DNA from 3 places in the Escherichia marmotae genome. Region 1 is predicted to be linked to each of the others. Evidence: predicted binding sites of a transcription regulator. Region 1 holds the regulator's gene; each other region holds the start of a gene.
The links. The regulator ArgR, encoded in region 1, controls arginine synthesis, uptake and breakdown. The targets are predictions, from matches to a motif close to ANTGAATAAAAATACANT.
Positions count from the first base shown of each region.

Region 2: argC (N-acetyl-gamma-glutamyl-phosphate reductase) is a predicted target of ArgR. The motif match lies at 3,496-3,513, and genes of this name have one in related genera.
Region 3: argA (amino-acid N-acetyltransferase) is a predicted target of ArgR. The motif match lies at 3,004-3,021, and genes of this name have one in related genera.

Region 1 covers NZ_CP025979.1:2,721,028-2,725,357, forward strand. The annotation lists gene C1192_RS14070 (IS4-like element IS4 family transposase) at 1-977, opposite strand, end outside; gene mdh (malate dehydrogenase) at 1,099-2,037, opposite strand; gene argR (transcriptional regulator ArgR) at 2,472-2,942, shown strand; gene yhcN (peroxide/acid stress response protein YhcN) at 3,307-3,570, shown strand; gene C1192_RS14090 (barstar family protein) at 3,626-3,898, opposite strand; gene aaeB (p-hydroxybenzoic acid efflux pump subunit AaeB) at 4,163-4,330, opposite strand, start outside.
Region 2 covers NZ_CP025979.1:3,502,659-3,506,988, reverse strand. The annotation lists gene argH (argininosuccinate lyase) at 186-1,559, opposite strand; gene argB (acetylglutamate kinase) at 1,619-2,395, opposite strand; gene argC (N-acetyl-gamma-glutamyl-phosphate reductase) at 2,403-3,407, opposite strand; gene argE (acetylornithine deacetylase) at 3,561-4,330, shown strand, end outside.
Region 3 covers NZ_CP025979.1:4,217,447-4,221,776, reverse strand. The annotation lists gene C1192_RS21520 (SMI1/KNR4 family protein) at 1-329, shown strand, start outside; partial or broken gene C1192_RS21515 (IS1 family transposase) at 358-537, opposite strand; gene C1192_RS26120 (HNH endonuclease) at 637-774, shown strand; gene C1192_RS21505 (hypothetical protein) at 781-1,161, shown strand; gene C1192_RS25955 (RHS repeat-associated core domain-containing protein) at 1,244-1,615, shown strand; gene amiC (N-acetylmuramoyl-L-alanine amidase AmiC) at 1,569-2,822, opposite strand; gene argA (amino-acid N-acetyltransferase) at 3,053-4,330, shown strand, end outside.

The DNA.
Region 1 (4,330 bases):
AGTTGCATCGTCTGTTTTATCTCCCTGTATCCCAGTTCGATTTCCCAGCGATGACTGTACAGATCCGCCATTTCTCCTCCGGGGAAGCGCATGGCGTCCGTCATCGACGTCAGCAGATGGCAGACTTTTCCTTTGCGCGTCACGGTCAGCAGGCGGGCTGTCACCTCATTTCCCAGCCCCGGCCACTTTTTTCGTGCCTGCGGGCTGGTTTTCAGCTTCACCAGATGATCGCCTTTACCCAGTTTTCTGATCTCTTCATATTGCGCTCCCTTTCTGAGAGGGATCATCCAGTGGCGGTGTTCTCCCGCCTGGCTCCAGGCATTTAACAGTCCCAGTGAGTAATAACCTTTATCCATTAACGTCAGGGTGTTATCGCCGGTTTGTTCTATAAGTTGCTCAGCAAGCTCATTTTCGCTGTTCTTCATCGTGCCGAAGGCTGCAGCCGTCAGCAGATGGCTGGTCAGTTCCATCTGGCAGACCATTTTGACCTGCGGGTAGAGCGCCGGGTTCCCGGCATGTGTCTGGCGGGGGAAGGCTGCATCGTTCTCTGGTGTATCCGGTGTGCGCCAGAACACACCATCGATGGCCAGCAGGGTCAGGCCGCACCAGTGCGGATGCGGCGTGGTGTTATGCCAGAGCTGCGCTGTTTTCGTGAACACGCGGCGGACAGCCTCACTTCCCAGGCGCTGGCGGGCCTGAATAACGGCACTGGGGGCAACGAAGGGGCGATTGCCCGGTAGCATGATGTCCAGGCGATTCACAATCTGGTGAAGAGGTTCTTTACGCTCAAGCGCCATGCCAACAATACACCAGACCATCATTTCGAGGGGAAGACGGCGCTTGCGTAGCGTTACAGTACCTGATTCGGCAAGGCAACGAGAGATGAGTTCGGGGTCGAGGTAATCCCCCAGAGAAGTCAGTGAGTTACGCAGAGAATCGTAACGGGATACCAGATCAAGAGCCTGTCCAATGTGCATAAAAAAATCCGGAAACGAGTGAGCGTTTCCGGATTCTTACACAGCCACTGGATCGGTCAACTGATCCTTAACTGATCGGCATTAGAGACGTTGCTCCGGTTTTTTATTATCTACTAATCAATTACTTATTAACGAACTCTTCGCCCAGAGCGATATCTTTCTTCAGCGTATCGAGCATACCTTCCAGCGCGTTCTGTTCAAATGCACTCAGAGTGCCGATAGATTTACGCTCTTCCACGCCGTTTTTACCCAGCAGCAGCGGTTGAGAGAAGAAACGTGCGTACTGACCGTCACCTTCAACATAGGCACACTCTACTACGCCTTTTTCGCCCTGCAGCGCACGAACCAGAGACAGACCAAAACGTGCAGCCGCCTGGCCCATAGACAGAGTTGCAGACCCGCCACCGGCTTTCGCTTCAACCACTTCAGTACCCGCGTTCTGGATACGTTTGGTCAGATCAACCACTTCTTGCTCGGTAAAGCTGACGCCAGGAACCTGCGACAGCAACGGCAGAATGGTAACGCCAGAGTGACCGCCAATAACCGGCACTTCTACATCACCCGGTTGTTTGCCTTTCAGTTCCGCAACAAAGGTGTTGGAACGAATGATATCCAGCGTAGTGACGCCAAACAGCTTGTTTTTGTCATAAACACCGGCTTTTTTCAGCACTTCTGCAGCGATAGCCACAGTGGTATTAACCGGGTTAGTGATAATACCAATGCACGCTTTCGGGCAGGTTTTCGCGACTTGCTGTACCAGGTTTTTCACGATCCCAGCGTTAACGTTAAACAGGTCGGAACGATCCATACCCGGTTTACGCGCTACGCCAGCGGAAATAAGAACAACATCCGCACCTTCCAGCGCCGGAGTCGCATCTTCACCAGAAAAACCTTTGATTTTCACAGCAGTAGGGATATGGCTCAGATCGACGGCCACACCGGGAGTGACTGGAGCGATATCATACAGGGAGAGTTCTGAACCTGAAGGCAGTTGGGTTTTTAACAGTAATGCAAGCGCCTGGCCGATACCACCAGCAGCGCCGAGGACTGCGACTTTCATCCTAAACTCCTTATTATATTGATAAACTAAGATATGTTGCTCCGCTGCCGCGACCTTAATCCACAAATTCACAGTTTACAATGACCACTTCTCAAGAATGTGTAGTCACGCAAATTTGGCGTTTATGCATTTAATTGACGTAATCAGGGAGCTAACTTACGTAATTAACAGCCGCTTATGCATCAGAGCTACATTCCAACAGGTGGTGACAATATACCCTACCGTTCAGCCAAAACAATATCAATTTGATAACAATTAATTTACTTTTAAGCGAAATTTACGCGCCGTGACACAGGCATGTTTCTCAATAACGAAATTTGATAAAATCCCGCTCTTTCATAACATTATTTCAGCCTTCTCCAGGGCAGACTGTTTGCATAAAAATTCATCTGTATGCACAATAATGTTGTATCAACCACCATATCGGGTGACTTATGCGAAGCTCGGCTAAGCAAGAAGAATTAGTTAAAGCGTTTAAAGCGTTACTTAAAGAAGAGAAATTTAGCTCCCAGGGCGAAATCGTCGCCGCATTGCAGGAGCAAGGCTTTGACAATATTAATCAGTCTAAAGTCTCGCGGATGTTGACCAAGTTTGGTGCTGTACGTACCCGCAATGCCAAAATGGAAATGGTTTACTGCCTACCTGCTGAACTGGGCGTACCAACCACGTCCAGCCCGCTGAAAAATCTGGTGCTGGATATCGACTACAACGACGCTGTTGTGGTGATTCATACCAGCCCCGGCGCGGCACAGTTAATTGCGCGTCTGCTGGACTCTTTGGGCAAAGCAGAAGGTATTCTTGGCACCATTGCTGGTGATGACACCATCTTTACCACCCCTGCCAAAGGTTTCACCGTCAAAGACCTGTATGAAGCGATCTTAGAGCTGTTCGATCAGGAGCTTTAATCTCTTGCCCCGTCGCTTCTGGCGGCGGGGAAAATGTTGCAGTCCCCTGTCCCCCTTGTTTTCCCTGCCATTTATTTAACGAATAGTGCGTTTCTTGAGACAAAAAATTCACACATCGAATACATAAAGTAAAAAACGCACATTATGCAAAAAAAACATATCTTATTGAAATTAATGCTATTTACTATAAATCACCCTATTTTTAATTCCAATTTGTTATAAAGGTTAAAATTTTTTAACAATTTACATTCAATAGAAACAGTTAGCGTGGTATTAATTAGTTCAATAATTAGTGTATACTTGATTTTGTGATATGGGTCACGAAACAAAGACCCAACTAAAAGATTATGTCGAGGTAAAAATCATGAAAATCAAAACCACTGTTGCTGCATTAAGCGTACTTTCTGTTCTCTCTTTCGGTGCATTCGCTGCCGATTCCATTGATGCTGCACAAGCACAAAATCGTGAAGCTATCGGTACTGTATCCGTAAGTGGCGTTGCCTCTTCACCGATGGATATGCGTGAAATGCTGAACAAAAAAGCGGAAGAGAAGGGCGCAACGGCCTACCAGATTACTGAAGCTCGTAGCGGTGATACCTGGCACGCCACGGCTGAACTGTACAAATAAACCCTCATCGTCTTGTCCGACGAGATTGCCTCCGGTTCGGAGGCTTTTTTTTGCGCTAATGGCGAACATTAAAACGCAAATGTCCTTCCAGCTCTTCTTCTGCCTCATCAAACAACAGTATTAACGCGCCAAAACGGCGACGCGTTTTCTCTCCCAGATGAACAAACTCAATCTCCAGCGGTAGCGGCAGGACATCGTTCATTAACACATCCCACAGAGAGTCGAGATCGCGTACCTTATCTTTCGCCAGACCAAAGGTTTGGCGAAAGTCGCGATAAAAGTCCTCCTGACTCTCAATCTCATCAAAATCAAAGCTATAGATATTCATCTGTTGCCACCATCACGTTTCGCGGCGAGTTCTGCCGATCATCGCTAAGTATAGCCATGAAAAAACCGACGCTTTTGGCGTCGGCTCAGATGATTGACAAAGTGCGCGTTGTTGATGTCGGATGCGGCGTGAACGCTTTATCCGGCCTACCAGGGTGTGCAAATTCAATATAATGCAATTTTGTAGGCCTGATAAGCGTAGCGCATCAGGCAATTTGGAGTATATCAGCAATATCAACTGACACCTTTTGCCGTCGGTTTTGACTTAACTATCGGTCAGCGCATGTTGATACTTATGGAGCATACTGGTAAGCCGATACACCGGTTCTGTAACCTGCGGCGGTGCTTGCCAGATGCGTAACTTTTCCTGGTAAATCTCCAGTTCTTCCAGCAACTGCCCGAAGTAACGACGGCGTTTGTCATCGCTACGGGC
Region 2 (4,330 bases), 780 kb from region 1:
AGACGCAAGAATTAAAAGGAATGTGACGAAGAATGGCTGTGGCTGGACGTAAAACTCAGGGGCATCAGGATGATGATAAATTCCTGCCAGATGCGGCGTAAACGCCTTATCTGGCTTACAAAGCGCAACACTACGTAGGCATGATAAGGCAAACTCCCCGTTTTCAGGGGAGCGATATAAACAAGTTACACCAACCGCGCCTTTGCAAAAGCAATCGCCTGCGCCACCTGCTGCGGTGAGACGCCGCCTTTTGCCGCACGTTTGTCGAGGCACGATTGCAACGACAGAATCGGATACACATCTTCTCCAATCACCTTGCTGAATTTCTGCAACTCAGCCAGCGGCAGTTCTTCCAGTGGTTTGCCTTGACGAATGGCTTCCACCACCGCTTCACCCACAATATGGTGCGCCTCGCGGAACGGTACGCCTTTTGCCACCAGATAATCCGCCAGTTCAGTGGCGTTAGCGTAACCCTGCTGCGCCGCTTCCTGACAACGTGGGCGTTTCACCTGAATCCCATCCAGCACCAGCGCCGCCATATGCAGGCAATCCAGCCAGGTGTCGAGTGCGTCGAACAAGCCCTCTTTGTCTTCCTGCATGTCTTTGTTATAGGCCAGCGGCAACCCTTTCAGAGTCATCATCATGCCGGTTAATGCGCCCTGGACACGACCACATTTCCCACGAATCAGCTCCAGCGCATCCGGGTTTTTCTTCTGCGGCATTAAGGATGAACCGGAAGTCACGCGATCGGACAGCTCGACAAAACCCGCTTCGCCGGTGTTAAAGAAAATGAGATCTTCGGCAAAACGCGACAGATGCACCATGCCGATGGCGGCGGCAGAAAGCAGTTCCAGTACGTGATCACGGTCAGAAACGCTGTCCAGGCTGTTACGCGTTGCCGAGGCAAAACCCAGCCAGCCAGCCAGTTGTTCACGGTCAATGTCATAGGCCGTTCCCGCCAGCGCACCACAACCTAACGGGCTGACATCCAGACGCTTAAGCGCGTCCTGCAAACGGCTTTCATCACGCGCCAGCATCTCAACATAGGCCAGGCACCAGTGAGCGAACGTCACCGGTTGAGCGCGTTGCAGGTGGGTATAACCCGGCATCACTGCGTCCTGATTATTTTGCGCCGTTTCCACCAACGCCGATTGCAACTGGCGGTTAGCTGCCAGCAACTCGCTGACCATCTCTTTGCACCACAATTTCAGGTCAGTCGCTACCTGGTCATTACGGCTACGCCCGGTATGCAGTTTTTTGCCTAACTGACCCACTTTGTCGATCAGTTTACCTTCCACCCAGCTATGGATATCTTCGGCGTCGCTTTCGAGGATTTGTTGTGGCCTGGCGCGAACGTCTTCCAGCAGCACGTTCAGCGCCTCTTCTAGTTGCACCTGCTCTTCTGCGGTCAACACACCTACCGTTACCAGGGCTTTGGACCAGGCTACAGAGCCGACAATATCCTGCTCCGCCAGACGGTAATCAAAGCGCAATGAGTCATTAAATTGTTTGAACCGTTGATCTGCTGCCTGAGTAAAACGCCCGCCCCAAAGTGCCATAACTCTGTTTCCTTATTTTGAAATTCAATGCCGGAAGCTGTGCCTCCGGCCAACAAAAATTAAGCTAAAATCCGCGTCCCCATCGGCATACCGTTAAACAGTGCCGGAAGCTGTTCCGCATGACGCCAGGAGGCGATGTCCACCGGGCGGCCCAGCGTGCGTGCAGCGTCCAGCGCCGCATTCACTTTCACAATCATGCCGTCAGTAATAATGCCCTGCTCAATCAGTTGTTCTGCTTTCGCCGCGGTCATCTCAGCAATTCGTTGCCCTTTACCGTCGAGGATGCCACTGACATCAGAAAGCAAAATCAGATCCGCACCCAGCGTTGCCGCCAGTGCCGTCGCGGCCTGGTCAGCATTGACGTTCATCAGTTGCCCTTCGTCCGTCACACCAATAGAGCTGACCACCGGCAAATAACCGTTTTCCAGCAACGTGTTGATAAGCTTAGGCGAACCTGGCTGCGCCAGTCCAACATGGCCCAACTCTTCATCGAGCTGGGTCACTTTGACGCTGTCGCCATCACCGAGAAACAGCCCCACAGCAGCAATCTGATGTTTCTTCGCCCACGCCAGCAGGGTTTTATTTGCCGTTCCCGCCAGTGCGCCAGTGATAATGTCTATCTGATCCGCAGGCGTCACGCGCAGGCCGTTTTTCTTTTTCACCGGCAGATTCAACCCTTTCATCAACTCATCCACCACGCAGCCGCCGCCGTGAACAATCACCAACGGACGCTGATGAGACTCGCGATAATTCACCAGTGCGCTAAACAGCCGTTCCAGCGCCTCTTCACTATCCAGCAATACGCCGCCCAGTTTGATAATTAATGGATTCATCATTGCACCCTTAAATAAGAGACTGCGTTTCCGCATAGCCGAAACGAATATTGGCACACTGGATTGCCTGTGCCGCCGCACCTTTCAATAAGTTGTCTTCGGTCGCCACCACAATCAGATGCTCGCCCTGAACGGCAAAACCGATATCGCAGAACGGTAGCCCGACAACGTTTTTCAGCGCCGGAACGCCTTTGTCATACAACCGTACCAGCGGTTTATGCGCATATGCCTGTTGCAACACTTGTGCTACTTGCGCCTGGGTCACGCCCGGTTTCAGACGGCAGGTAATCGTTTCCAGAATGCCGCGCGGGAAATTGCCCAGATGCGGGGTGAAGATCACGTCAGCACCAAGGTGTGTAGCGATCTCCGGTTGATGGCGATGGGTAAAGACACCGTATGGTTGCAGGCTGACTTCACAAAAGCTGTTAGAAATCGCTGCCTTACGTCCTGCACCGCTTACACCGCTGGTGGCGTTGATGACCGGCCACTGATTGAGATCTAGAAGATCGGCATCAATCAACGGTTTAAGCGCCAACTGCGCTGCCGTCGGGTAACACCCCGGCACCGCAATCAAATTCGCTTCTTTTAATTTATTGCCGCACCACTCCGCCAGACCATAAGCGGCTTGCTCCAGCAGTTCCGGGTATTGATGGGTAAAGCCGTAATATTTTTCATAGAAGGCGGCGTCGTTAACGCGGAATACGCCGGAAAGGTCGAATACCACACAGCCTGCATCAAGAAACTGCGGTGCTAAATCGTGGCTAACTTCATGGGCAGTGGCGAGAAACACCACATCCACCCCTGGGCTAAACTCGCTGATATCCGACATCGGCTGCAGCGGCAGATCAACGATGCCTTTGAGCTGCGGATGCAAATCGGAGATTAACTTTCCCGCATCATTGCTTTGCGCTGAAACAGTCAAAGCGGTTATGTTCATATGCGGATGGCGATTTACATAGGTCACTAGCTCTGCGCCAGCGTAACCACTGGCACCCACAATCAGCGTATTCAACATCGGGGCTATTCACCTTCTTATGTCTGTTTGCCTGGCTAAACGTAAAACATTCACCTTACGGCTGGTGGGTTTTATTACGCTCAACGTTAGTGTATTTTTATTCACAATTAATGCATGAATATTGATACTATCATGACCAGAGGTATGTCAACAATGAAAAACAAATTACCGCCATTTATCGAGATCTACCTTGCTCTGATTGCCACACCTTCAATAAGCGCCACGGAAGAAGCGCTCGATCAAAGCAATGCAGATTTAATCACTCTGCTGGCGGGTTGGTTCAAAGATTTGGGCTTCAATGTGGAAGTGCAGCCCGTGCCGGGAACACGCAACAAATTTAATATGCTGGCAAGTTGCGGACACGGCGCTGGCGGCTTGTTGCTGGCGGGGCATACCGATACCGTGCCGTTTGATGACGGGCGCTGGACGCGCGATCCGTTTACGCTGACTGAGCATGACGGCAAGCTCTATGGTCTGGGCACCGCCGACATGAAAGGCTTCTTTGCGTTTATCCTTGATGCACTACGCGATGTCGACGTCACGAAGCTTGCAAAGCCGCTCTACATTCTGGCGACTGCCGATGAAGAAACCAGTATGGCCGGAGCGCGTTATTTTGCCGAAACCACCGCCCTGCGCCCGGATTACGCCATCATTGGCGAACCGACGTCACTGCAACCGGTACGCGCACATAAAGGCCATATTTCTAACGCCATTCGCATTATGGGTCAGTCGGGGCACTCCAGCGATCCGGCACGCGGGGTGAATGCCATCGAGCTGATGCATGACGCCATCGGCCATATTTTACAATTACGTGACGACCTTAAAGAACGCTATCACTATGAAGCGTTTACCGTACCGTATCCCACGCTCAACCTCGGGCATATTCACGGCGGTGACGCATCTAACCGAATTTGCGCCTGCTG
Region 3 (4,330 bases), 1.5 Mb from region 1:
GTGATAGCCAAGGAATGGTTTCAGTAGATTTATTATATGGAATTGGAACAGATAGCTATAGTCTAAGTTATGTTAACAATAATAAACCGGACGAACTTCAGGATGTTATCATTATTGGCGAAGCATTAAACGGTGATTTCATCTGCATCATGAATACCAATAGACATATTTACTATTGGTATCATGAAGCAGTTACTGTCGATGAGTCATTTTTCTTTTTATCCACAAATTTTTGTGACTTTCTAGCCTCTTTAGAACCTGACAATGAATCAGATCCTGATGTAGAGAAACGTTTAAGAGGAATAGTTAAATGCAATTTGCGTTTTTAGCCACTTAAAAAAACGGTAATGTTTCCAATTAGTAGAACATGTATTTTTCGATAAAAGCGCCAATGACTTTTTCGTAAAGTTCAACAGAACGAGAGAAGCAGAGGGTTCTGCGAGCCAGACGCTTGATTCGGGTTCTCAGTATCAGGTTGTTGCGCTCAATACGCTGAGCGAAGATCTTGCCGGTCAGATGCTTCTCTTTAAGAAGCTCTCCTATTTTCGTGTTGTACGCGTGCCTGAACTAAGAAATCCTTGAGGATGAGCGCACGGGCAATCGTTTAATTGACGTGCGCAAGAAGAACTAGATACTATTAAAGCTGGCAGTTCCAAAATACCTAATTATACATGGCATCACCATCAGGATCTTGGCCGTATGCAATTAGTCCAAACAAAGTTCCATGGGAAAACAGGACATCTCGGTGGTGATAAAATGAGCCAAGGGAGATAGTGTAATATGCTGGAAGGATTAACAAAAGAAAATCACAATACGATAGGGTTTGTCATTGATGCTTTACTCAGTGGTGCTATAAGTAAAGAAGAACTACGTGCATGGGCGACGACAGTTATCAAGGATAATGATATTTCAGATATTCCTGACTATATGTTTGAGCTTGTTGACTTTGATGCCTCAGCATTTCATTTGTACGAAGTTATTGGATTTATTTGTGATTGGAATGATTCGGCATCTCAGAGTAAAGCGTTGTATGGTATTGCACTAAAACGTGGTGTAGTTTTAGGAGAGGAATGTTCCCCTGAATCTGCATTAAAAGCGTTGAAAAAACACCCAGAAATAGAACAGCACTTCAGGAAAATATTTCCATTTATAAATTTTTAAGAAGTCACAAATGGAAATAATAGACACATCGTATCATCTAAAAAATAATCAGTAATAGTGTGAATACAGCGCCTACGGAAAGGTGCTGAGCGAAGAAATCCTTGAGGATGAGCGCACGGGCAACCGTTTAATTGACGTGCGCAACCCGCTGCGCTTTCAGGGCCAGTATGAGGACGAGGAGTCCGGGTTCTTTTATAATCTGAACAGATATTATGATCCGGGTGCCGGGCGGTATCTGACGCAGGATCCGGTGAAGCTGGCTGGTGGTTTGAATCCGTATGTTTATGTTGACGGGAATCCAGTAAGCTGGATAGATCCGTTGGGTCTGAAGGCAATGCCGGAGCCCCCTTATGGGTGTTTTTTATTTCTGCTCTTCCATAAAAAAAGCGCTATTCAGCGCTTTTTTACTATCCCCTTCTCGCCAGCGTCGCCCCATCAGAAAAATACGCTTTAATCCCCGCGAGGATAGACTCTGCAACTTCCTGCTGGAAAGTCGCCGTTTTCAGTTTGCGCTCTTCCTCAACGTTACTGATAAACGCCGTTTCGACGAGAATAGATGGAATATCTGGCGCTTTCAGTACAGCAAACCCGGCCTGCTCGACCTGATTTTTATGCAGCTTGTTGATTTTGCCAAGTTTATTCAGGACTGCCCTACCAAACTTCAGGCTGTCGGCAATGGTCAGCGACTGCACCATATCGAACATGGTGTGGTCGACATAGCGGTCACCGCTTTTGCTCACGCCACCAATCAAATCCGAGGCGTTCTGAGTTTGTGCCAGATATTTTGCCGCAGTACTGGTCGCGCCTTTGGTCGAAAGCGCAAACACGGAAGAACCGCTCGGCTGGCGGCTGGTAAAGGCATCTGCATGGATAGAAACAAAAAGGTCAGCACGTTGTTTCTGTGCTTTTGCTACACGCACTTGCAACGGAATGAAGATGTCTTCATTACGCGTCATGTACACCTTCATATTGCCCTCTTTCTCGATCAGAGAGCGCAGACGGCGGGCAATTTGCAATACCACATCTTTTTCACGCGTTTTGTATTTCCCCACCGCGCCGGAGTCTTCGCCGCCATGGCCCGGATCAAGCATGATGACAATAGGACGATCGCGCCCAGCCTTGCCAGGCTGTGGGCCACTCTGCGCAGGCGGCACCTGCTTTTCGAGATCGCCTTTGTTGTAATCCTCCAGCAGTGCCAACAGTGGATCCTGCATATCCTGGGCATTGACCGGGTAGAGATCCATCACCAGACGCTCTTTAAACCCGGCAACTGGCGCGAGGGCAAACATCTGCGGTTTTACGTTTTGCTTTAACTCAAAAACCATCCGCACGGTTTGCGGATCAAATTGCCCGACGCGTGCAGACTTGATGAACGGGTCGTCAGCACGAATTTGCGCAACCATCCCCTTAAGCACCGAGTTCAGGTTTACATCTTCGATATCCACTACCACGCGTTCAGGGTTACTCAACGCAAACTGCTTATATTTCAGTTGACGATTTGATTCTACCGTTACACGGGTATAGCTGGACGCAGGCCAGATGCGCACCGCCACGACCTGACTGACCGCAGCCAGACTCACCTGACTTACGCTCAATAGCCACATGGCACCCGCGCCTTGCAGTAAACGACGACGGCTGATTGCAGTGTTGGATCCCGACATGCCTCTCCCGAGCAAATAAATCTAAGCTGTGTAACAAGTAAACGACCAATTTGACCGGAAACTTTAGCGAAAGACGCATATTCTGTCATCTATAAAACGGTAAACATTCTTTTTATATTCACGGCATTACTGATAAAAAAAATGTTCACGCATAAAATTTGCACTTGCACACGGCAAAAAAACAGAATAAAAATACATTAATTTCGAATAATCATGCAAAGAGGTGTGCCGTGGTGAAGGAACGTAAAACCGAGCTGGTCGAGGGATTCCGCCATTCGGTTCCCTATATCAACACCCACCGGGGGAAAACGTTTGTCATCATGCTCGGCGGTGAAGCCATTGAGCATGAAAATTTCTCCAGTATCGTTAATGATATCGGGTTGCTGCACAGCCTCGGCATCCGTCTGGTCGTGGTCTATGGCGCGCGTCCACAAATAGATGCGAATCTGGCAGCGCATCGCCACGAACCGCTGTATCACAAAAATATACGTGTGACCGACGCCAAAACACTGGAACTGGTGAAGCAGGCTGCGGGGACATTACAACTGGACATCACTGCACGCCTGTCGATGAGCCTTAATAACACGCCATTGCAGGGAGCGCATATCAACGTCGTCAGTGGCAATTTTATTATTGCCCAGCCGCTGGGCGTCGATGACGGCGTGGATTACTGTCATAGCGGGCGCATCCGGCGGATTGACGAAGAAGCGATTCATCGCCAACTGGACAGCGGTGCAATTGTGCTGATGGGGCCGGTGGCGGTTTCGGTCACTGGCGAGAGTTTTAACCTGACCTCGGAAGAGATTGCCACTCAACTCGCCATCAAGCTGAAAGCCGAGAAGATGATTGGTTTTTGCTCTTCACAGGGGGTCACCAATGACGACGGTGACATCGTCTCCGAGCTTTTCCCCAACGAAGCGCAATCGCGGGTAGAAGCTCAGGAAGAGAAAGGCGATTACAACTCCGGTACGGTGCGCTTTTTACGTGGTGCAGTGAAGGCTTGCCGCAGCGGTGTTCGTCGCTGTCATTTAATCAGTTATCAGGAAGATGGCGCGCTGCTACAAGAGCTGTTCTCACGTGACGGTATCGGTACGCAAATTGTGATGGAAAGCGCCGAGCAGATTCGTCGCGCAACAATCAATGATATCGGCGGTATTCTGGAGTTGATCCGCCCGCTGGAGCAGCAAGGTATTCTGGTGCGTCGTTCTCGGGAACAACTGGAGATGGAAATCGACAAATTCACCATTATTCAGCGCGATAACACAACTATTGCCTGCGCTGCGCTCTATCCGTTCCCGGAAGAGAAAATTGGCGAAATGGCCTGCGTGGCGGTACACCCGGATTACCGCAGTTCTTCCCGTGGTGAAGTCCTGCTGGAGCGTATCGCAGCCCAGGCCAGGCAAAGCGGCTTAAGCAAATTATTTGTGCTGACCACGCGCAGTATTCACTGGTTCCAGGAGCGTGGTTTTACCCCGGTGGATATTGATTCACTGCCAGAGAGCAAAAAG